DNA from 2 places in the Pseudomonas sp. GW823-FHT01D03 genome. Region 2 is predicted to be linked to the other one. Evidence: riboswitches for the same ligand, from Rfam matches in the RefSeq annotation. Region 2 holds a riboswitch; the other holds the start of a gene.
What was found. A riboswitch is a leader RNA that binds a small molecule or an ion and turns the genes downstream of it on or off. The one in region 2 is predicted to bind cobalamin.
Positions count from the first base shown of each region.

Region 1: it holds a riboswitch for cobalamin, as region 2 does, so the genes downstream of both, cobO (cob(I)yrinic acid a,c-diamide adenosyltransferase) here and AC1RBR_RS14650 (CbtB domain-containing protein) in region 2, are expected to answer to the same signal.

Region 1 covers NZ_JBXAKK010000001.1:1,884,622-1,896,653, forward strand. The annotation lists gene AC1RBR_RS08400 (DUF2066 domain-containing protein) at 182-1,240, shown strand; gene AC1RBR_RS08405 (AI-2E family transporter) at 1,275-2,348, shown strand; gene hda (DnaA regulatory inactivator Hda) at 2,568-3,272, shown strand; gene AC1RBR_RS08415 (C40 family peptidase) at 3,498-4,112, shown strand; gene AC1RBR_RS08420 (C40 family peptidase) at 4,332-4,868, shown strand; gene AC1RBR_RS08425 (PQQ-dependent sugar dehydrogenase) at 4,996-6,309, opposite strand; gene AC1RBR_RS08430 (hypothetical protein) at 6,376-6,960, opposite strand; cobalamin riboswitch at 7,125-7,355, shown strand; gene cobO (cob(I)yrinic acid a,c-diamide adenosyltransferase) at 7,437-8,048, shown strand; gene AC1RBR_RS08440 (cobyrinic acid a,c-diamide synthase CobB) at 8,045-9,427, shown strand; gene bluB (5,6-dimethylbenzimidazole synthase) at 9,424-10,074, shown strand; gene cbiB (adenosylcobinamide-phosphate synthase CbiB) at 10,071-10,979, shown strand; gene cobD (threonine-phosphate decarboxylase CobD) at 10,972-11,964, shown strand; gene AC1RBR_RS08460 (cobyric acid synthase) at 11,961-12,032, shown strand, end outside.
Region 2 covers NZ_JBXAKK010000001.1:3,374,636-3,386,667, reverse strand. The annotation lists gene AC1RBR_RS14675 (acyltransferase family protein) at 1-872, shown strand, start outside; gene nfuA (Fe-S biogenesis protein NfuA) at 930-1,514, shown strand; gene cobM (precorrin-4 C(11)-methyltransferase) at 1,688-2,434, opposite strand; gene AC1RBR_RS14660 (cobalamin biosynthesis protein) at 2,517-2,930, opposite strand; gene AC1RBR_RS14655 (CbtA family protein) at 2,927-3,625, opposite strand; gene AC1RBR_RS14650 (CbtB domain-containing protein) at 3,637-3,834, opposite strand; cobalamin riboswitch at 3,957-4,178, opposite strand; cobalamin riboswitch at 5,273-5,485, shown strand; gene cobW (cobalamin biosynthesis protein CobW) at 5,584-6,654, shown strand; gene cobN (cobaltochelatase subunit CobN) at 6,658-10,506, shown strand; gene AC1RBR_RS14635 (magnesium chelatase ATPase subunit I) at 10,650-11,648, shown strand; gene AC1RBR_RS14630 (vWA domain-containing protein) at 11,753-12,032, shown strand, end outside.

The DNA of each region.
Region 1 (12,032 bases), 1.5 Mb from region 2:
AATTTTTTGCAATTGTGCCGGGCGGCTGCCTGTATAAGGTGTGCCGATTAACCGTCTATCGTTATCACTGTGCAAAAACTTACCGCTAGCGTGTGAATGTTTTGCGATGGCAGATTGTCACAGCCTTGCTAAACCGGTTCACGCGGCCTGTTCCAGCCGCTCCTGTCGACAGGAATTTTCCATGCGTTTTTGTAAATTGTTGGTTGTGGGTTGTTTGTCGTTGGTCAGCCTGGCGAGTCATGCCGAAAACCTCAAGGGTCTCTATCAAGTGCGCCAGCCAGTCAGCAGCCAGGCGCCGGAAGAGCGTGATCGCGCCACGCAGGCGGCGCTCGATACGCTGGTGTTGCGCCTGACCGGCGACCCCAAGGCGCCGCAAAATCCCGGGCTGGCGGCGATTCGCAAGGATCCGCAGCAGATCATCAGTCAGTTCGGTTTCGATGCCGGGCCGCCGGAGGTGCTCAAGGTCGATTTCGATCCGGCCACCACCGAGCAGGCGCTACGTCGGGCCGGACTGTCGTTGTGGGGGGCGAGTCGGCCGTCGATTCTGAGCTGGTGGCTGAACGATTCGACTGAAGGCTCGAGTCTGATCGGCGACGGTCAGGCAGCGGCCGCACCACTGCGGTCTGCGGCTCAGCATCGCGGCTTGCCGCTGCGTCTGCCACTGGCGGATCTGAGCGAACAGCTGGTGGCCACCGCGCCAGTGCTGGATGGCAGCGATCCCGCGCCATTGCGCGGTGCTTCTGAGCGTTACGGCGCGGATGCCTTGTTGGCGGTGCATGCGCACGAAGAGGGTGGGCAGTGGCAGGCCAAGTGGCGTCTGTGGCTGGGCGATCAGAAAGAGGCCGGCAGTGTGCAGGGAACCGATCAGGCTAGCGTGGCCGATGCGGTGATGCTGGCGGTGGCCGAGCGTCTGGCGCCACGCTTTGTCGCCAGACCTGGCGCTTCGGGCCAACAGACCCTGGAAGTGCAGGGCATGAATCTTGAGCATTACGCGGCGCTGCTGCGGTTACTCGAACCGTTCGGTGTGCGTCTGCAAAGTGTCGATGGTGATCGCATCGTGTATCGGGTCAACGGCAGTGCCGATCAGTTGCGTGCGCAGTTGTCGCTGGCGAAGTTGCAGGAGTTGCCGGCTGAGGCGCCGACCCCGGTGGCCGCGCCGCAGCCTGCAGTGGCAGGTGCAGCGCCTGTTGCAACACCGGCGCCTGCACCGGTAGCACCTTCGTTGCGGTTTCACTGGTAAGTCTTTCCTTATATAGAAGCAGTAGGAGTGGTACATGGCCGATACGCGGCGTTGGTTCTGGCTCGGTGGGGTAGTCCTGCTTTGCGCGTTTGTGTGGTTGCTGCACCCGATCCTCACGCCGTTTCTGGTGGCGCTGCTGCTGGCGTATCTGTTCGATCCGCTGGTGGATCGCCTGGAACGGCTGGGCCTGTCGCGCACTTGGGGCGTGATCGCAGTGTTTGCCTTGTTCACCCTGATCGTCACGGCGCTGATGCTGGTGCTGGTGCCGATGCTCGCCAAGCAGTTGCTGCGCTTGTACGAGCTGGCCCCGCAAATGCTCGACTGGTTGCAACACACGGCGGTGCCGTGGGCGCAGTCGAAATTGGGTTTGTCTGACGGTTTCTGGAAGTTCGACAAGGTCAAGGCGGCGATCAGCGAACACATGGGGCAGACCACTGACATCGTCGGTGTGGTGCTGAGTCAGGCTACGGCATCGAGTCTGGCACTGATCGGCTGGCTGGCGAACCTGGTGCTGATCCCGGTGGTGAGTTTCTACCTGCTGCGCGACTGGGACGTGATGATGGCCAAGATCCGCAGCCTGCTGCCGCGTGATCGTGAAGAAACCATCGTCTCGCTCGCCGGTGAGTGCCACGAGGTGCTTGGCGCGTTCGTGCGCGGGCAGTTGCTGGTGATGCTGGCGCTGGGCGTGATCTACGCCGCGGGCCTGATGATTGTTGGTCTGGAGCTGGGGCTGTTGATCGGCCTGATCGCAGGTCTGGCGGCCATCGTGCCGTACATGGGCTTTGTGATCGGGATTGGCGCGGCACTGATTGCCGGGTTGTTCCAGTTCGGTGGCGATCTGTATCCGATGATCGGGATTGTCGCGGTGTTCATGGTCGGGCAGGCGCTTGAAGGCATGGTGCTGACGCCGCTGCTGGTCGGCGACCGGATCGGCCTGCATCCGGTAGCGGTGATCTTCGCGATCCTGGCCGGCGGCGAGCTGTTCGGCTTTACCGGTGTCCTGCTGGCACTGCCGGTGGCGGCGGTGATCATGGTGCTGGTGCGTCATGTGCACGATCTTTACAAGGATTCGGATATCTACAGCGGGGCAGATGAGCCTGAGTTGTAAACCGATCGCAGGGCGGCCCGGCATTGTGCCGGGTTGGCCCGTGTTTTGCGGCGGGGTGGTTCGATCCGCGTCAGAGAAACTGTCATAAAACCAGCGTGTTAACGCAAACCTTTGATTTTGCTTGGGGTCTGTCGCATTGTGCGCTCAGCTTCACGGGTATAAACTTCGCAAACTTTACACAGAGGCCACTAACGGTTCCTTGAGAACTGTTCAGTCAGCATGAAACCGATTCAGCTGCCCCTAGGTGTGCGTCTGCGTGACGACGCCACCTTCATCAACTACTACCCAGGCGCCAATGCCGCTGCACTCGGCTATGTCGAGCGCCTATGCGAAGCCGACGCCGGCTGGACCGAAAGCCTGATCTACCTGTGGGGCAAGCATGGGGTAGGGCGTACGCATCTGTTGCAGGCCGCGTGTCTGCGTTTCGAGCAGATGGGCGAGCCGGCGGTGTATCTGCCGCTAGCTGAGTTGATGGATCGTGGCATCGAGATCCTCGACAACCTTGAACAGTACGAACTGGTCTGCCTGGATGACTTGCAGGTGATTGCCGGCAAGCCGGACTGGGAAGAGGCGATGTTTCATCTGTTCAACCGCCTGCGTGACAGCGGACGGCGCTTGCTGATTGCTGCTTCAACTTCGCCACGCGAACTGCCGGTGAAACTGGCTGACCTCAAATCGCGCCTGACCCTGGCGCTGATTTTCCAGATGCGTCCGCTCTCCGATGAAGACAAATTGCGTGCTCTGCAATTGCGCGCGTCGCGTCGCGGCCTGCACCTGACCGATGAAGTCGGACACTTTATTCTGACTCGCGGCACCCGCAGCATGAGTGCATTGTTCGACTTGCTCGAACAGCTGGATCAGGCCTCGCTGCAGGCGCAACGCAAGCTGACGATCCCGTTCCTGAAAGAAACTCTCGGCTGGTAGCCAGCCCTTGAAATACGCGGCTTTGACCGCGTTTCGACATATTTCAGACGTCAGAAAATCCGCTTTTCCGCAACGTGTACAGACCGCGTATCGACTCAAATGGGCTTAAGCGCTTAGATGTAAACGAGAAACCGGGAAGTCACAAAAGGATCGATTGAATTTGCAAATGAGGCCGATAGCGGGCATAGTCTCGGCTTCTTTACAACTTCAGCCACGGTCGTGCCCATGCTAAAGCGCTTCGCACCCCTCGTGCCTCTCGCACTCGTCACCCTGTTGTTCGGTTGCGCTGCTCATTCTCCAGTTCAAGAGCAGCCTCAACAGGTTAAAAATTCTGCAACTGCCCAGTCTTCCGTTATTTACCAGGAAGAGCTGGACACCGAAAAAGAACTCTCGGACTTCAACAAGAAGCCGTACGAGCTCCCGGTTCTGGCCGACAGCATCCTCGAACGCGGCATGTCCCTGATCGGTACCCGTTACCGTTTCGGCGGTACCTCTGAAGCCGGTTTCGACTGCAGCGGTTTCATCGGTTATCTGTTCCGCGAAGAAGCCGGCATGAATCTGCCGCGCTCCACCCGCGAAATGATCAACGTCGATGCTCCTCTGGTCTCGCGCGGCAACCTTGAGCCGGGCGATCTGCTGTTCTTCGCCACCAATGGTCGTCGCGGTCGTGTAAGTCACGCCGGGATCTACCTGGGTGACAACCAGTTTATCCATTCCAGCAGTCGTCGCAGCGGCGGTGTTCGCATCGACAGCCTGGGTGACAGCTACTGGAGCAAGACCTTCATCGAAGCCAAGCGCGCCCTCGCGATGGCACCGACCGTGGTCACTGCTCGCAAGTAATTCCCCCGTTGTCGCCACGTTCGTGGCGACAAAAACGGTTCCGGCAGGGAAGTAGACCTAGACTTTACAAGGTGAAGTTAAAGTCTTACTTGAAGTTTGCCGCGTAGCCGCTAGAATCCTGTATCTATATTGATGGCAAACCGCCTGCGTGCTGCGCAGGCGGTTTTGTTTCTGTCCATTCGGCAGAGAAAGCCGCAGCCAGATCAGGATGTTCTGCTTATGACGATGTCGGCCCGCCTCACGTTGATCTTCTTCGCAGCGCTGCTCAGCGCCTGCGCCAGCCGCACTCCGCCGCCTGCGCCCGTCGTACGCGCTCCGGTGGTGTTCGGGCCTTCCCAAGCTTTTTCGCCGGCTGCTGAAGACGTGCTGTTTCGCGCGCTGGGCCTGGTCGGCACACCTTATCGTTGGGGCGGCAACACACCGGACTCCGGGTTCGATTGCAGTGGTCTGATCGGTTTCGTCTACCGCGATGCGGCCGGCATCAGCTTGCCGCGTTCGACGCGCGAGATGATCGTGATGCAGGCGCCGAATGTCGGCAAAGAGGGTTTGCAGACCGGCGACCTGATCTTCTTCGCTACCAATGGCGGCTCGCAGGTCAGCCATGCGGGGATTTACGTTGGGGAAGGGCGCTTCGTGCATGCGCCGGCAACCGGCGGCACGGTGAAGCTGGACAGCCTGTCGAAGGCGTACTGGCAGAAGGCGTATCTGAGTGCCAAGCGGGTGTTGCAGCCGGAGCATCTGGCGCATAACCCGTAACCGCTGAAGATTTAAATGTGGGAGCGGGCTTGCTCGCGAATGCGCTGTGTCATTCAACTACGATGTTGAATGACTTGACGCTTTCGCGAGCAAGCCCGCTCCCACAGTTGTTTTAGGGTGTGTCAGATTATTTGGCGGACGACACTCGCCAAACCTTGTTCCCCACATCATCTGCCACCAGCAAACCACCTTGCTGGTCGATCACCACGCCCACCGGGCGGCCAAGTGCGTTTTCGTCCTTGTCGAGGAAACCGGTCAGCACATCCACCGGTGCTCCGTTCGGCTTGCCGGCGGCGAATGGTACGAAAATCACTTTATAGCCACTGTGCGGTTTGCGGTTCCACGAGCCGTGCTGGCCGATGAACGCGCCCTCCTTGAACTGCGCCGGCAGGCTGTTGCCTTCAGCGAAAGTCAGGCCCAGCGACGCGGTATGCGGGCCGACGGCGTAGTCCGGGGCGATAGCTTTGGCCACCAGATCCAGATTCTGCGGCTTCACCCGCACATCCACGTGCTGACCGTAGTAGCTGAATGGCCAGCCATAGAAGCCACCGTCCTTGACCGAGGTGATGTAGTCCGGCACCAGGTCGCTGCCGATCTCGTCACGTTCGTTGACTGCTGTCCACAGCGCGCCTGTGGTGGGTTCCCACGCCAGGCCGTTGGGGTTGCGAATGCCTGAGGCGAAGATCCGGTGGTTGCCGGTGGCGCGATCCACTTCCCAGATCGCCGCACGTCCTTCTTCTTTATCCAGACCATTCTCGCCGACGTTGCTGTTCGAGCCGACGGTGACGTACAGCTTGTTGCCGTCCTTGCTGGCGATGACGTTCTTGGTCCAGTGATGGTTCAGGGTGCCGCCCGGCAGGTCGGTGACTTTGATCGGCTGCGTCTTGATCTCGGTCGCGCCTTGCTCGTAGTGGAAGCGCAGCAGGCGATCGGTGTCGGCGACGTACAAATCGTTGCCGACCAGGGTCATGCCAAACGGCGAGTTGAGATTCTGCAGAAACACCGTGCGGGTCTCGGCCACGCCGTCGTGGTCGGCATCGCGCAGCAGGGTGATGCGATTCGGGCTCGGCACACCAGCGCCGGCCTTGCCCATGACTTTCTTCATCACCCAGCCGCGAACACCACTGCTGTCATCCGGTTTGGGCGGGGCGTTGGTTTCCGCCACCAGCACATCACCGTTGGGCAGTACGTAGAGCCAGCGCGGGTGATCGAGGCCTTCGGCGAATGCCGCGACTTGCGTGCCGGCCGCAGCAGTCGGTTTGCCGCCCGCAGGCCAGCCGACCGCCGGGGCGATGTTCACCGTCGGGATCAGGGTTTTGTTCGGTTCAGGCAGTTTCGGTGACGGGCCGGTGCCGTCAGAAACTTGCAGGCTGGAGGATTCACCGCAGGCGGCGAGCCCTCCGGCGAGGGCGATGACGAGAGCGAGTTGGGTTTTGCGCATTACTGATCTTCCCTATGAATGCTTGCCTAATCATAGAGGAGCTTGCGCACCCGATGGTTCAACCGCTCAACCGCGGGCCTCTTTGAACAGCACGGCGACGCCCGGGTGATAGTTGCCCGCTTCGCTGCGCAACTTGCGGTAGGCGTAGGGGAAATACCAGGCCACCGCGCAGCAGTGTTCCTTTTGCAGGTCGTCGACCATGTCCTGCAGTTCTTCGGGGCTGGCGCTGTGCTGGGCCTTTTGCGGGGCGACGAACAGGCAGCCGAGTTTGAGATCGCTGGCGAAGCTGATGCGTTTGGCATCGCTGGTGATGTCCAGCAGGGCCTGGGTCAGATTGAGGTTGTTGACCCGTGGCCAGCGCTGGGTGGCCTGGAGGTAGGCGCGGTCTTCGGCGCCGGCGATGAACAGGTCGGCGCGGGCATTGCGTTCGCCTTCCTCATTCTGTTTACGGGTGGGGGTGTCGCAAAGGGTTACCAGTTCGGCCATCCATGCCGCAGCGGAGAGCAATCCGAGATTGGCTTTCTCGTCATGCCAGTAAGGGGTGTCGTTGTCGCCGCGAATGGCGTTGTAGCGGTCGATACAGTCAAACCAGCGTTCAAGCATCGGGCGCAGGAATTCCAGGCGCGGGTTGCTGATGATCATGCCTTGCATCGTCATCATCCTTATTGTTGTAGTGTGCTTTTTCAAACAAAAGCATGGCTCTTTGATATCACTTGTCTCAGTTTGGCACAAGATTGGCGTCAGTTAATTGATCGACGGCAGTTATTCGCCCGCCGGCCCCCTCTTTAATTGACGCTCCACCCCCAACCCTCTAACCTTCGCGGCTTGTTTCAGGTGCTCTGTGACCTGTGTCGACAGAGTGAAACAGGGAAGCCGGTGAGGGTTGTCTTCAGGCGAAGAACGATCACGATCCCGGCGCTGCCCCCGCAACGGTAAATGAGTAAAAGCTGCGCCTTGAGCCACTGCCTCGACAGAAGCGGGAAGGCGCGCAGCCAGGCGATTCGCCGCTCATGAGCCCGGAGACCGGCCTGATCCATCCAGCGGCATCACGGTGGGCGATGCCAGGCTTTTTGCCGTCTATTCTTGTGCCTGCCCGCCGTTATCCAGCCTCAACGGAGAGCTCCCCCATGACCGATTCCCCCGAGCGCGACGAACGCCATCTGGCGCGTATGCAGCGCAAAAAAGCCGTGATCGACGAACGCATCGCCAATTCGCCTGACGAATGCGGCCTGGTGCTGGTGCTGACCGGCAATGGCAAAGGCAAAAGCAGCTCGGCGTTCGGCATGCTCGCCCGCGCCATGGGCCACGGCATGCAGTGTGGCGTGGTGCAGTTCATCAAGGGCCGCAACAGCACTGGCGAAGAACTGTTCTTCCGCCGCTTCCCCGAGCAAGTGCGTTTTCACGTGATGGGCGAGGGTTTCACTTGGGAAACCCAGGATCGCCAGCGTGACATCGCCGCCGCCGAAGCCGCGTGGGCAGTGTCCCGCGAGCTGCTGCGCGATCCGTCGATCGGCCTGGTGGTGCTGGACGAACTGAACATCGCCCTCAAGCACGGCTACCTCGATCTTGATCAGGTGCTCAGCGACTTGCAGGCGCGTCCGCCGATGCAGCACGTGATCGTCACCGGTCGCGCGGCCAAGCCGGAAATGATCGAGATGGGAGATACCGTCACCGAAATGGGCATGCTCAAACACGCCTTCCAGGCCGGCATCAAAGCGCAGAAAGGCGTCGAACTTTGAATCAACCACGTCACTGCCCGGCGGTACTGATTGCCGCGCCGGCCTCCGGTCAGGGCAAGACCACCGTCACCGCCGCGCTCGCTCGCTTGCATCGCAACCAGGGGCGTAAGGTGCGCGTGTTCAAGTGCGGCCCGGACTTCCTCGACCCGATGATCCTCGAGCGCGCCAGCGGTGCGCCGGTGTATCAACTGGACATGTGGATGGTCGGCGAGCAGGAAAGTCGCCGTCTGTTGTGGGAAGCCGCCGCCGAAGCCGATTTGATCCTGATCGAAGGCGTGATGGGCCTGTTCGACGGCACGCCATCGAGCGCTGATCTGGCGCGGCATTTCGGCGTGCCGGTGCTCGGCGTAATCGACGGCACCGCCATGGCCCAGACCTTTGGCGCCCTGGCACTGGGTTTGGCGAAGTATCAGCCGGACCTGCCATTCGCCGGCGTGCTGGCCAACCGTGTCGGCACCTTGCGTCATGCACAGTTGCTCGAAGGCAGCCTCACCGAAGGTCTGCGCTGGTACGGCGCGCTGTCCCGCGAGACCGGGATCGAGTTGCCGAGCCGGCACCTCGGTCTGGTGCAGGCCAGCGAACTGAATGATCTCGACCTGCGTCTCGACGCCGCCGCCGAAGCCTTGGCCAGCAGTTGCGAGGTAGCGCTGCCACCGGCCGTGGAATTTGCCGCACCTGAAGTGATCCCTGCCGAACCGCTGCTCGACGGCGTGCGCATCGCCGTCGCTCGCGATGAGGCCTTTGCCTTCACCTACGGCGCCAGTCTCGACCTGCTACGGGCGATGGGCGCCGAGTTGAGTTTCTTCTCGCCGATCCGCGATACGCAATTGCCCGAGGCCGACAGTCTGTATCTGCCCGGTGGTTATCCGGAATTGCACCATGTCGCGTTATCGCAAAACACCGCGATGCTCGATGCGATCCGTGCGCACCACGCCGCCGGCAAGCCGTTGCTCGCCGAGTGCGGCGGCATGCTCTACCTGCTCGACGCGTTGACCGATGTCGACGGCACCCGCGCCGAACTGGTCGGGCTGCTGCGCGGTGAGGCGGTAATGCAAAAACGTCTGGCGGCACTGGCACTGCAAGCGGTGGATCTGCCGGAAGGTTCGTTGCGCGGCCACACCTATCACCATTCCCTGACCACCACTGAGTTGACGCCGATCGCCCGGGGCCTGAGCCCGAATGGCGGACGCGGAGCCGAGGCGGTATATCGGGAAGGTCGGATGACGGCGTCGTACGTGCATTTCTACTTTCCGTCGAATCCTGCGGCTATCGCGGCACTGTTTGTGCCAGATCTTGAGGCCGCTTTCGCGAGCAAGCCCGCTCCCACATTGGATCACCTAACCCCTGTGGGAGCGGGCTTGCTCGCGAAGAGGCCATGACCGACAACGCATTCACTGAAGCCGAGCGCACAGCGGTTTATAAAGCCATCGCCGAACGCCGCGACATGCGCCACTTCACCGGCGGCACGGTCGAGGCGGAGCTGCTGCGCCGCCTGCTCGAAGCCGCGCATCAGGCGCCCAGCGTCGGCCTGATGCAGCCATGGCGTTTCATCCGCATCAGCGATCGCGGCTTGCGCGGGCAGATCCAGAACCTCGTCGAAGAAGAGCGCGTGCGTACCGCCGAAGCCCTCGGCGAGCGCAGTGACGAGTTCATGAAGCTCAAGGTCGAAGGCATCAATGACTGCGCCGAAGTGCTGGTCGCGGCACTGATGGACGATCGTGAAAAACACATTTTCGGCCGTCGTACGCTGCCGGAAATGGACATGGCCTCGCTGTCCTGCGCGATTCAGAATCTGTGGCTGGCCTCCCGTGCCGAAGGACTGGGCATGGGCTGGGTGTCGCTGTTCGAACCGCAGGCACTGGCCGATCTGCTGCGGTTGCCGGCCGGGGCCAAGCCGCTGGCGGTGTTGTGCCTGGGGCCGGTCAAGGAATTCTATCCGGCGCCGATGCTGGTACTCGAAGGGTGGGCGCAGGCGCGGCCGCTCAATGAGTTGCTGTACGAAAATTTTTGGGGAGTGAATCAATGAGTGTGGCGTTGTTGAGTGTCGCCGCGGTCGCGCTGGATGCGCTGCTGGGTGAACCGAAACGCTGGCATCCGCTGGTAGCGTTCGGCAATTTTGCCGGGCGCATCGAGTGCCGTTTAAATGCGGGCGGGCGTGGCTGGCGCAGTCACGGGGTCACCGCGTGGGTGATCGCGGTGCTGCCGCTGACCTTGCTCGCCACCGCGTTTTCCTGGACGCCTTACGTGGGCTGGATCGTCGAGATTCTTGCGCTGTATTGCGCCCTCGGCATGCGCAGCCTCGGTGAGCATGTCGCGCCGGTAGCCGCCGCCTTGCGCGCCGATGATCTGGAAGAGGCGCGCAAACGCGTCGGCTATCTGGTCAGTCGCCAGACCAGCGAACTGGACAGCACCGCGGTCGCCCGTGCCGCCACCGAATCGGTGCTGGAAAACGGCAGCGACGCGGTGTTCGCCGCGCTGTTCTGGTTTGTCGTGGCCGGCGCGCCGGGCGTGGTGCTCTATCGCCTGAGCAATACGCTCGACGCGATGTGGGGTTACCGCAACGAACGCTTTGAGCGATTCGGCTGGTGCGCGGCAAAAATCGACGACGTGCTCAACTACATTCCGGCCCGTTTGGTGGCGCTGACCTACGCGCTGCTGGGCAACACCCGGCTCGCCTGGAAATGCTGGCGCAGCCAGGGCCCGCAATGGGACAGCCCGAATGCCGGCCCGGTGATGGCGGCCGGTGCCGGTGCGTTGAATGTCGAACTGGGCGGCCCGGCGATCTATCACGGTGAACTGCATGAGCGTCCGCAACTGGGCGAAGGTCCGCCGGCGGATGCCGATTCGATTGATCGCGGCTGGCAATTGGTTCAGCGCGGGGTATGGTTATGGCTGCTGATTCTCTGCGTGGGGGCTGAATTCTATGCTTGAGCACGGTGGCCGGCTGCGCAAGGCTGCACTCGATTACGGGATTGCCGAGGCTGACTGGCTGGACCTCTCCAGCGGCCTTGCGCCGTGGCCGTTTCCGGTCCCGGAGATTCCGCTGCGCGCCTGGGCACGCTTGCCGGAAACCGATGACGGGCTGGAGCAGGCCGCGTGCGATTACTACGGCGCCTCGCAGGTGCTGCCGGTGGCCGGTTCGCAGATGGCGATTCAGTTGCTGCCGCGTTTGCGCCGCGCCGGCAAGGTCGGCGTGTTGTCGCCGTGTTATGCCGAGCACGCCGAAGCCTGGCGCCGCAGCGGTTACATCGTGCGCGAAGTGCTGGAGCAGGAAGTCGAATTCTTCCTCGACAGCCTCGACGTGCTGGTGGTGGTCAATCCGAACAACCCCACCGGCCTGAGCCTGACCCCGGCGCGGCTGCTCGACTGGCACGCGCGGCTGGCTCAGCGCGGCGGTTGGCTGGTGGTCGATGAAGCGTTTATGGACAACACGCCGCAGTTGAGTCTGGCGTCGCAGACCCATCAAGTTGGCCTGATCGTGTTGCGCTCGTTCGGCAAGTTTTTCGGTCTGGCCGGGGTGCGTCTGGGCTTTGTGCTGGCCGAGCGCAAATTGCTCAGATTGCTCGCGGAGCAGGTCGGACCCTGGGTGGTCAGCGGGCCGACGCGGGTGCTCGGTCAGGCGTGTCTGCAAGACACCGAAGCGCACACCCGGCAACGCATTCGCAGCGATGAAGCCAGTGAACGTCTGGCTTTGCTGCTGGAGCGCTACGGCTTCAAACCCCACGGTGGTTGCGCGTTGTTCCAGTGGCTGATCACCGAGCGCGCGCCTGTGCTGCACGAATTCATGGCCCGACGCGGCATCCTCCTGCGCATCTTCACCCACAACAGCAGCTTGCGTTTCGGCCTGCCTGCCAACGCCGCTGAAGAAGCGCGTCTCGAACAAGCGCTGCAAGCTTTCGCCAAGGAAAACCAATGACAACCTTGATGGTTCAAGGCACCACGTCCGACGCCGGTAAAAGCACGCTGGTGACGGCGCTGTGCCGC
Region 2 (12,032 bases):
TCAGCGGTCTGGTGATTTTCCTGTCCACCGAGGACAAGATTCTGCGGCCGGGGCAATTCCTGTTGTATCGGCTGTCACGGATTGTCCCCGCGTACTGGCTGTACACGCTGCTGATGGCGTTGCTGGTGGTCTTCGCCCAGCCGCTGTTGCCGGATCAGACGGTGGACTGGGCGCATTTCCTCGCGTCGCTGTTATTCATCCCTGCACAAAACCCCGGCGGCTATGGGATCTATCCGACGCTGAATGTCGGCTGGACGCTCAATTACGAAATGCTCTTCTATGTGTTGTTTGCGTGTGCGCTGGTGTTCCGCTGGCAGGTGCGCTTGCTGGTGGTCGCCGCGTTGCTGTTTTCAGCATGTCAGGCGTTCGGCTGGCTCAACGAGTTTTACCGTTCCGATATCGTCTACGAGTTCTTGCTGGGGATCGGCATCGGCGTGCTCTACCGCCGGGGCTGGATTGGCGCCGGCCTGTGGCTGCCGCTGTTGGCGATAGGCGCAGCATTGTTGGCGATCTATCACCTGGCGCCAGCGCCAAGGCTGTTGAACTGGGGTGTGCCGAGTGCGGTGCTGGTGATGGCCTGCATGGCGCTGGAGCGCTACGTCGAGTGCAGTCGGGTGATGAAGCTGCTCGGTGACTGTTCTTATTCGGTGTACCTGATGCACGTGCTGGTACTGTCGGTTGGCGGTTTTATAGCGCGGCACTACGGGATCAACCCATATCTGATGTTCATCATCTGTGCGCTGGCCATTGGCGTGGGGTCATGGTTGAGCTACGAATGGGTGGAAAAGCGCAGCTATCAGTGGCTTAAAGCGCGGATCGATGGCGAACCGATGCGCGCACCTGTCGAGAATCTTTCCCGACAAAAATACTAGGACTTTGTCCGGCGCAATGATTGGCGTAAACTGCGCCCAAGCCTGCGAGGAGTTTCCATGACCGCTATTACCATTACTGACGCCGCCCACGATTACCTGGCCGATCTGCTCTCCAAGCAGAACACCCCGGGCATCGGCATCCGCGTCTTCATCACCCAGCCTGGCACCCAGTACGCCGAAACCTGCATTGCCTACTGCAAGCCGGGCGAAGAAAAACCTGAAGATACCGCGCTGGGGCTGAAAAGCTTCACTGCCTACATCGACTCGTTCAGTGAAGCGTTTCTCGACGATGCCGTCGTCGACTACGCCACCGACCGCATGGGCGGCCAGCTGACCATCAAGGCGCCAAACGCCAAAGTGCCGATGGTCAATGCCGACAGCCCGGTCAACGAGCGCATCAATTACTACCTGCAAACCGAAATCAACCCGGGGCTGGCCAGCCACGGTGGTCAGGTCAGCCTGATCGATGTGGTCGAGGACGGCATCGCCGTGTTGCAGTTCGGTGGTGGTTGCCAAGGCTGCGGCCAGGCCGATGTGACCCTGAAGGAAGGCATCGAGCGCACCTTGCTCGAACGTATTCCAGAGCTCAAAGGTGTGCGCGACGTGACCGACCACACGCAGAAAGAAAATGCCTACTACTGAGTAAGGTGTTCACTGCGAACATAAAAAAACGGTGCTGTGGCGAGGGAGCTTGCTCCCGCTTGACTGCAAAGCAGTCACAATCCGGATAATGCATTTACCCGTGATGAATGGATTGGCTGATTTTGGGATCGCTCCGCGATCCGGCGGGAGCAAGCTCCCTCGCCACAATTGCTTCAGGGTCTGTAGAGGTGCGCATGCCCCGCGCGATACAGCGACGACTCGCTAAACACCTCACTGCCCAACACCCGTCCCACCAGAATCAACGCCGTACGCCGAAACCCTTTGGCCGCTACCTTCTCGGCAATATCCTCCAGCGTCCCCACTACCCAGTCCTGATCCGGCCATGTCGCCCGGTGAATCACCGCAATCGGGCAATCCGCGCCGTAATGCGGCAGCAGTTCGGCGATGATTTTCTGCAAATGATTGACCCCCAGATGAATCGCCATGGTCGCGCCATGCTGCGCCAGACTGCTCAGTTCCTCACCCGCCGGCATCGCGGTCTTGTCCGCATAACGGGTCAGAATCACGCTTTGCGACACGTCCGGTAGTGTCAGTTCCGCGCCAAGCAACGCCGCACACGCTGCGGTCGCGGTCACGCCGGGAATGATCTCAAACGGAATATTCAGCTCACGCAGATAACGAATCTGCTCGCCAATCGCGCCATACAGGCTCGGATCACCCGAATGCACCCGCGCCACGTCCTGGCCATTGGCATGGGCGGTTGTGATCAATTCAATGATCTGCTCCAGATGCAGTTCGGCGCTGTTGACCACGGTTTCGGCCTGATGCCCCTCCAGCACCGCGGCCGGCACCAGCGAGCCTGCGTAGATGATCACCGGGCAGCTGCGGATCAACCGCTGGCCTTTGACGGTGATCAGTTCCGGGTCGCCTGGGCCGGCGCCGATGAAGTAGACGGTCATGAAGAAATCCTGTGAAAAACGGGGCAGGGCAACACTTCAGATGAAGATTGCTCATGATCAAACAGGGGGGATTATCGGGATTTTACGCAGCGCCGGCCAATGCCAGTGTCGCCTGAGCGTATTTCTGCCGGGAAATCAGTAGTTTTGCCGGTGCCTGAATCAACTGCTCGGCAAGGGCCAGCGCGGCACTCTCCGCCACGCCGTAGCAACCGGTGCGCTCATAGGCGATTTGGGAGTGATGGCTGAGTCGCTGCTGGTAACTGGCCAATTCATCGCTGCTGAAATACAACAGCGGCAACGCCAACTGGCTGGCCAGTTCCTGCAAACCGGGTTCATCGCGTTTGAGATCGATGCTGGCCAGGGCCTTGACCGCTTCCAGCTCGATGCGATGCGCCTGCAACGCCTGATCGAGTAACGCGCGCAGCGTGCTGACCGGGCAGCCGCGCTGGCAGCCCAGGCCGACCACAAAGGTCGGCGCTGCGCGGTCATCGGTCATGCGTGGTATTGACCATCGCTTTTGCGGCGGAACAACCAGGCGCTGATCAGGCCCAGGGCCAGCCAGAACGCCACGTTGGTCAACTGCGAAGCGATTTTGAACTGGGCTTCCAGCGCCTCCGGGGCGAGCATCGAATGCACTTCCGGTTGCGGTGCGCCGATCACGTGCGGCACGGCGAGGATCGCCACGCCGAGCAGCTTCATCAACCAGTGGCGGCTGAACACAATCAACGCCAGGCCAACAGCGGTGGAAGCGGCGGTGCCGATCCACCAGGTTTGCCGCGACGCCAGATCGGCTGCAGCGGTGCCCGGCAGTTCAGGCGGCAGGCCCAGGGTCGGTGCGAGCACGAAGGTCGCGTAACCGGCCAGGCCCCAGAGCAGGCCTTGCGAGGTTTTGGTCGGTGCACGCAGGGTGTACAGGCCGGCGAGCATCAGGGCGAACCCGACTGCCACCACCAGATTGCCGCCGGTGGTCGAGACCACACGTTGCCAGCCATCTTCTGGCTCCCAGGCTTCGGCGTCATGGGTGTGAGCGGCGGTGCCGGCGGCGTGTTCGTGAACGGCCACAGGTTCGGATTTCTCGAAGGTTTCGGCCTGCAGAATCAGCGGCGAGACCCAGAAGCTTTGCAGCAAGGTCAGCAGCAGGGCGGCCAGCAGGCCGGTGAAACCTGCGGTTTGCGCGATACGCTTGATCATGTCGGCAGGTCTCAGTGGCACGGAAACGCGGCGCTGTGGCGGGTATCGTGAGCGGCGTTGTGCACCGCTTCGATGTGCGAGAAACCGGCGAAGTAAACGAGGCCGGCACCCAGGATCGACGCGAAAATCGCGGCGGTCAGGCGTTGGCTCAATGTGCTGGTGCTGGAGATTTTATCGGTGTTGCTGCCGGTGCTGCTGATGATCGACATGGCGCTTCCCTCTGGAGTGTCAGCGGGTCAACAGAGCGCATGAAAACCCCTGCGAGTCGGGCACGCAGAGGTTCGAACAGCGCCCGCCCACCGCGGGTTTGTTATGTTCAGCGACGCAAACTGCGCACTGTGTGTTGCGGGCCGGTCTCCGGGCTCACGAGGGGTTGGCGTCTGGCCGACCTGCAAGCATCACCTTCCCATGCCGTAATGGCACAGTGGATTTGACGCTTCGCTCGCTTACCGTTGCGGGGGCAGCACCGGACTGACATGGCTTTGAGTAAAGCACATGATTCACCGGTTTCCCGTTTCACCCTGTGAAGGGCACCCGTAACAAGTTGTGTAGGAGAGCATGAGGGGAGGATTTGAGTCAATTGGGATTGGGGGCATATCCGTTGCTGCGGTAATGGCCTCTTAGGGTTCCGCCCTTACGGCGGGTCACTTTTGGCAAACGCCCCAAAAGTAACCAAAAGGTCTTTGCCCTGACGTTCGGCCCTCGCCTAGGCTCGGGTTCCTTCGCTGCGGGATTCATCCGGGGGGCAGCGCCTACGGTTTGCTTCGCTGCACCTCCTCTCGCTGTGTTTGGCTGCGCCAAACGGTCGCTGCGCTCCCACCCCCGGATAAATCCCTCCACTCAGCCTGCCGACGGGCCTTCAGATCAAAAGCTTTACTCGAGCTAACGCTCATCGTGTTGAGTGGGGCGGCTTCGCCGCATGGGGTGCACGCTTTCAGCCTGCTGGCGATGGCGGCCTGCGAGCCGACCAATTTCCAACTGAACACGCCCATTCCAACTGTGGGAGCGGGCTTGCTCGCGAAGGCGGCCTGCCAGCCAACCAAACTCCAACTGAACACACCCAATCCCATGTAGGAGCTGCCGAAGGCTGCGATCTTTTGACCTGCTTTGGCTCTGGCTTTTGATGTGGCTTTTGATTTTTTGCCCCTTCGGCAGGCCGAGCGAAGGTGTCCATCAGGGGCAGGCGCGCAGCGCCATGCGGCGAAGCCGCATACATCGAGAGGAGGTGCAGCGAAGCAAACCGTAGGCGATGCCCCCTGATGGACACCGTAGCGAGGGAACACTGAGCCTCAGCGAAGTGCCGTACGCCGGGGCAAAGCCTTTTGGGTTACCTTTTCGGCGTTTGGAAAAGGTGACTCGCTGTAAGAGCGAAACCGCCAGCGGCGACACCCGCAGAAACGGATATGCCCCCAATCCAAAAAAACCAAACCCCTTAACCCGAAGTCTGGCAAAAGTGACCCGCCGCAACGGCGAAACCGCCAGCGGCGACACCCGCAGAAACGGATATGCCCCCAATCCAAAAAAACCAAACCCCGTAACCCGAAGTCTGGCAAAAGTGACCCGCCGCAATGGCGAAACCGTAATCAGCAACCCCCGCAGCAACGGATATGCCCCCAATCCAACCATTGACCGGTCACCAACCGATGCGTAGCCTTGCGCTTTCGAGGTTCTTCGGCCCACGCCGAAGCTAAGAAGGGAACGCGGTCAAAGCCGCGGCTGCCCCCGCAACTGTGAACGGTGAAGTTCGTTGCCACGCCACTGCCAGCTCAATCCACTGAGCCCGCGGGAAGGCGCAACGAACGCCAGGCGCAAGGCCTGAACACCGTCAGCCAGGAGACCTGCCTCGTGACAGATTTCTCACTACAACCGGGCGGGGTGATCCGGTGGCGAATTCTTCCGCGCGCACGCTCGCAGCGGATCTCGTCCCGCATGCCCGCCACCTTGCCAAAGGGCATCCGATGAAAACACTGGCCAAACTCCCCGTCACCATCGTCACCGGTTTCCTCGGCTCGGGCAAAACCACCTTGCTGCGGCACATGCTCGACAACGCTCAGGGCCGTCGCATCGCGGTGATCGTCAACGAGTTCGGCGAGCTGGGCATCGACGGTGAAATCCTCAAGCAATGCACCATCGGCTGCACCGAAGAAGAAGCCACCGGCCGCGTCTACGAACTGGCCAACGGCTGCCTGTGCTGCACGGTGCAGGAAGAGTTCTTCCCGGTGATGCGTGAACTGGTCGCCCGTCGCGGCGATCTCGATCACATCCTGATCGAGACCTCCGGTCTGGCTCTGCCAAAACCATTGGTGCAAGCCTTCCAGTGGCCGGAAATCCGCAGCGCCTGCACCGTGGATGCGGTGATCACCGTGGTCGACAGCCCGGCCGTGGCCGCTGGCACCTTCGCTGCGTTCCCGGATCAGGTCGATGCCCAGCGCAAACTCGATCCGAATCTGGATCACGAATCGCCGCTGCACGAACTGTTCGCCGATCAACTGGCCAGCGCCGATCTGGTGATCCTCAACAAGGCCGACCAGACCAGCGCCGAAGATCTGGCTCGCGTGCGAGCTGAAGTCGCCGAAGAACTGCCGCCGGCAGTAAAAATCATCGAAGCCAGCAACGGTCGCCTGCCGCTGGACGTGTTGATTGGTCTGGGCGCCGGATCCGAAGAACATATCGACAGCCGGCACAGCCATCACGATCACCACCATGACGGTGATGACGACCACGATGACCACGATCACGACGCCTTCGATTCGATCTCGATCGAACTGCCGCAAGCCGACGAAAGCCTGCTGCTCGACGCGCTGACGCAACTGGTTGTGCAGCACGGCATCCTGCGCGTGAAGGGCTTCGCGGCGATTCCGAACAAGCCGATGCGCCTGTTGATTCAGGGCGTGGGCACGCGTTTCGACAAGCACTTCGACCGCCAGTGGGGCGCTGACGAAGCGCGCGTCACCCGTCTGGTGCTGATCGGTCAGGAACTCGACGCCGCGCAACTCGAAGCGCAACTGCGCGCCGCGCTCAGCGTTTAAGCCATGCACCTGCTCAGGACCCAGCCCGGCGGTTTTGTGTCGGATGACAACATCGCCGACCTTGGACAAACCCCCGCCGAGCTGGTGATCCTGTGCAGCGGCGACTCCAGCCTGGCGCTGCTCGCCGAAGCTGCGCAGCAGTTGCCCGAGGATTATCCGAGCCTGCGTCTGGCCAATCCGATGCAGGTGCAGAATCATGCTTCGGTCGATTTGTATGTCGATGAAGTGCTGCGTCACGCCAAGGTCATTCTGATTTCGTTGCACGGCGGCATTGCCTATTGGCGTTATGGCGTCGAGCGTCTGGTGGAGTTGGCCGAGCGCGGGGTGCAGGTGATTCTGGTGCCGGGCGATGATCGTCCCGATCCGGAACTCAGCGACCTGAGCACTGTGCCCACCGAAGATCGCGACCGCCTCTGGCAGTTCCTGCGTCAGGGCGGCATGGGCAATGCGCTGGATTTCTTTCATTGTCTGGCCAACCGCTGGCTGGCGCGCGACTACGCCTGGGGCGAACCGCAAGCGCTGCCGCGTACGGCGATTTACCACCCACAGAAAAACACCGCCGCACTGAGCGACTGGCAAGCCGAATGGCTGCTCGGTCAACCGGTCGCGGCGGTGTTGTTTTATCGCTCGCATTTGCAGGCGGCCAACACCGCGTTCATCGATGTGTTCTGCCAGCGCTTGCAGGCGGCAGGGCTCAATCCGTTGCCGATTGCCGTCGCCAGCCTGAAAGAATCCGGCTGCCTCAGTGTGGTCGAGGACTGGCTGGACGAGGTCGAGGCAGCGGTGATTCTCAACACCACCGGGTTCGCGCAATCCAGCCCGGAAGCGCCGCATCTGCGCCCGTTCCGGCGCAATATTCCGGTGATTCAGGCGATCTGCGCCCAGGACAACGAACCCGGTTGGCGCGCCAGCGAGCAGGGCCTTGGCCCGCGAGATCTGGCGATGCACATCGCTTTGCCGGAACTCGACGGGCGCATCATCAGCCGGCCGATCAGCTTCAAGGATCTGGCCTGGCGCAGCGAGCGCAGCCAGTCCGACGTGGTCTGCTACCGGGCGCAACCCGAGCGCATGGATTTTGTCGCCGAGCTGGCCCGGCGCTGGAGCGATCTGGCGCGGCTGCCGAACGCGGAAAAACGCGTCGCGCTGATTCTCGCCAACTACCCGACCCGCGATGGTCGTATCGGCAATGGCGTCGGTCTCGATACGCCGGCGGCGGCGTTGAATATCCTGCGCGCGTTGCAGACCGAGGGCTTGCCGTTGACTGCTGAGTTGCCGGACAGCGGCACTGAGCTGATCCAGCAATTGCTCGGCGGCGTCAGCAACGACCTCGACAGCATCGACCTGCGTCCGTGCCAGCAAAGCCTGGCGATGGATGCCTATCTGGCGATGTTCAATGCGCTGCCGCAGGCCAATCGCGCGGCAGTGCTGGAACGCTGGGGCGCGCCGCAAAACGATCCGATGTGCCGCGACGGGCGGATGATGATCGCCGGGCTGCGCTTTGGCCTGACCTTCGTCGGCATTCAACCGGCGCGCGGTTATCAGGTCGATCCGAGTGCGGTGTACCACGACCCGGATCTGGTGCCGCCGCACGGCTATCTGGCGTTCTATTTCTGGCTGCGCAACACCTACGGTGCCCACGCGGTGATTCACGTCGGCAAGCACGGCAACCTCGAATGGCTGCCGGGTAAGGGCGTGGGGCTTTCGGAGAATTGCTGGCCGGACGCATTGCTCGGGCCGCTGCCGAACATCTATCCGTTTATCGTCAACGACCCGGGCGAGGGCGCCCAGGCCAAACGGCGCACGCAAGCGGTGATCATCGACCACCTGATGCCGCCGCTGACCCGCGCCGAAACCTACGGGCCGCTGCGCAATCTGGAACTGTTGGCCGACGAATATTACGAGGCTCAGTTGCTCGATCCGCGTCGTGCGCGAGAGCTGCAGCGTGACATTCTGCAACTGGTGCGCGAGACGCAGATCGACCGCGAACTGCAACTCGACGCCGGTCTGGACAGCGACGCCGATGCCGCGATCTGGCTGCCGCGTCTGGACACCTATCTGTGTGACCTGAAGGAATCGCAGATCCGCGATGGCCTGCACATCTTTGGCGAGTCGCCGACCGGACGTTTGCGCATCGACACGCTACTGGCCTTGCTGCGTATCCCGCGTGGCGACGGCAAGGGCGCGCAGTCGAGTCTGCTGCGGGCGTTGGCCAAGGCCTTCGAGCTGGGGTTTGATCCGTTGGATTGCGCACTTGCCGACCCGTGGAACGGCCCGCGCCCGCCGGAGCTGCAAAGCGTCAGCGACGAAGTCTGGCGCACTGCCGGCGATACCCGCGAACGCCTCGAACTGTTCGCCACCCACCTGATCTCCGAAACATTGCACGCCCCTTGTAGGAGTGAGCCTGCTCGCGATAGCGGTGTGTCATTCAACACTGAATTGCCTGACCTGACGCCATCGCGAGCAGGCTCACTCCTACAGGAACCGAGGGGGGCTGAAGTCAGTGCAATCATTGAAAATCTGTGCGAAGTCGTCGCCCCACGCCTCGACGCCTGCGGCCCCGCTGAAATGCGTGGCCTGCTCGACGCCCTGAACGGCCGCTTCGTCCCCGCCGGCCCAAGCGGCGCGCCCAGCCGTGGTCGTCTCGACGTGCTGCCCACCGGGCGCAATTTCTACTCGGTGGACGTGCGTAACCTGCCGACCACCACCGCGTGGCGCATCGGTTTCCAGTCCGCCACGCTGATTCTCGAACGGCACCTTCAGGATCACGGCGATCACCTGCGCCAGCTCGGCCTCTCGGTGTGGGGCACCGCGACCATGCGCACCGGCGGTGATGACATCGCCCAGGCCATGGCGTTGATGGGCGTGCGTCCTGTATGGGCCACCGGCAGTCAGCGCGTTGATGACTTCGAGATTCTGCCGCTGAGCCTGCTCGACCGACCACGGGTCGATGTCACGCTGCGGGTCTCGGGCTTCTTCCGCGATGCCTTTGCCAACCTGATTCGCTTGTTCGACGCGGCCGTGCAAGCGGTGGCGGCGCTGGACGAACCGGATGACCTCAATCCGCTGGCCGCGAAAGTGCGTGCCGAGCGCGAGGCGCTTTTGCAATCGGGGCTGGATGCCGACGCGGCGCGGCGCCAGGCCGGCTGGCGGATCTTCGGTGCCAAACCCGGTGCTTACGGCGCGGGTGTGCAGGGCGCCATCGATGGGCGTCTGTGGCAGAGCCGCGAAGATCTGGCCGAGGTCTACCTGAACTGGGGTGCCTACGCTTACGGCGGTTCTGACGAAGGCACCGCCGCCCGCGAGCAGTTCGTTCAGCGCCTGAGCCAGGTGCAGGCGGTGTTGCAGAATCAGGACAACCGCGAGCACGACCTGCTCGATTCCAACGACTATTACCAGTTCCAGGGCGGCATGCTCGCGGCGGTGGAAACCCTGCGTGGCGAAGCGGCGGCGAGTTATCACGGCGATCACAGCCAGCCGGATCTGCCGAAAATCCGCACCCTGAAAGAAGAGCTCAATCGGGTGATCCGCTCGCGGGCGGCCAATCCGAAATGGATCGACGGGGTCAAACGGCACGGCTATAAAGGCGCCTTCGAACTGGCGGCGACAGTCGATAACCTGTTCGCTTTCGACGCCACCACGCAACTGATCGATGATCATCAGTACGCGTTGCTGGCGGACGCCTATCTGCTTGATCCGGCGACCCGCGATTTTGTTCGTGAACACAATCCGCACGCGCTGCGCGACATGACCGAGCGCATGCTCGAAGCGCAGCAGCGCGGGATGTGGCAGGAACCCGGGGCCTATAAAGAGGCCCTGGAAAACCTGCTGTTGGATATAGAAGAAGACACCTGACACACCACAACATTTTGTAGGAGTGAGCCTGCTCGCGATAGCGGTGTATCAGCCAACCTATTTGTCGCTGACCCACCGCTATCGCGAGCAGGCTCACTCCTACATTGAAATGAATTCACACCGACCATGACCGAGTATTGAAGATGACCGACACCCCGCATTTCCCGCTCTCCGCCGTGGTCGGCGCCGATGACCTGAAACTCGCCCTGTGCCTCACCGCCATCGACCCGAAAATCGGTGGCGTGTTGATCGAAGGCCCACGCGGCATGGCCAAATCTACCCTGGCCCGTGGCTTGGCCGATCTGCTCGCCAGCGGTCAGTTCGTCACGCTGCCGCTGGGCGCCACCGAAGAACGTCTGGTCGGCACCCTCGATCTCGACGCGGCACTGAGTGAAGGGCGGGCGCAGTTTTCTCCCGGTGTTTTGGCCAAGGCCGACGGCGGTGTGCTCTACGTCGATGAAGTGAACCTGCTGCCCGATCATCTGGTGGACCTGCTGCTCGATGTGGCAGCCAGCGGCACCAACCTGATCGAGCGCGACGGCATCTCCCATCGGCATTCGGCGCGATTTGTCTTGATTGGCACGATGAACCCGGAAGAGGGCGAACTGCGTCCGCAACTGCTTGACCGGTTCGGTCTGAACGTCGCCCTCAGCGGCAACACCGCGCCATCCGAGCGCGGGCAGATCATCCGCCGCCGACTGGATTTCGACAGCGGTCCCCAGGCGTTCTGCGCGCAGTGGGAAGCACAGCAACAGGCGCTGCGCGAACGCTGCGAGCAGGCGCGCATCCTGTTAGCGAGCATTGCGCTGGATGACGACGCGTTGGCGAGCATCACCGAGCGTTGCTTTGCGGCGGGTGTCGATGGCTTGCGTGCCGATCTGGTCTGGCTGCGTGCGGCCCGTGCGCACGCGGCATGGCGCGGCGCGGCAGCGATTGCCGAGCAGGATATCGACGCGGTCGCGGAATTCGCCCTGCGTCATCGCCGTAGAGAGTCCTCTTCTTCCAGTCCGCAGCCACCCGCGCAGAATTCGGCCAATACGCAAGCCGACTCAAGCGAGGGCCAGGGGCAGTGGGGTGATATGCCCGCCCCGGCACTGGCCACCGGTGCCCGTCGCGAAGTTCCGAGCTGGCCAAAAAAGTAACCGGCATTCGTCCCCGATCCGACGCGGGGGCGAATGCCAGACCCCGCGCCGGACGTCTCGACCACGGACGCCAGGGCCAGCGCCACGCTGTGCGCAGCGGTCTGGTGAACTGGCCGGGCACGCTGCTCAACGGTCGGCCGCAGACTCGCGAAGATCTGCAGTTCCAGTTGCGCACTCGTACTCCCCATGAATTGTGGCTGGTGATCGTCGATGCCTCGGCTTCGACGCGTCGGCATCAGGCGCTGAGCGATGCCAAGGGCTTGCTCGCGCAATTGTTCGATGATGCTTATCGGCAACGGGCGCGACTGGCCCTGCTGACCGCCAGCGGCAGCGCGCCGAAATGGCAGGTGCAGGGGTTGAAGGCGTCGAGTGGCTTGCGCACCT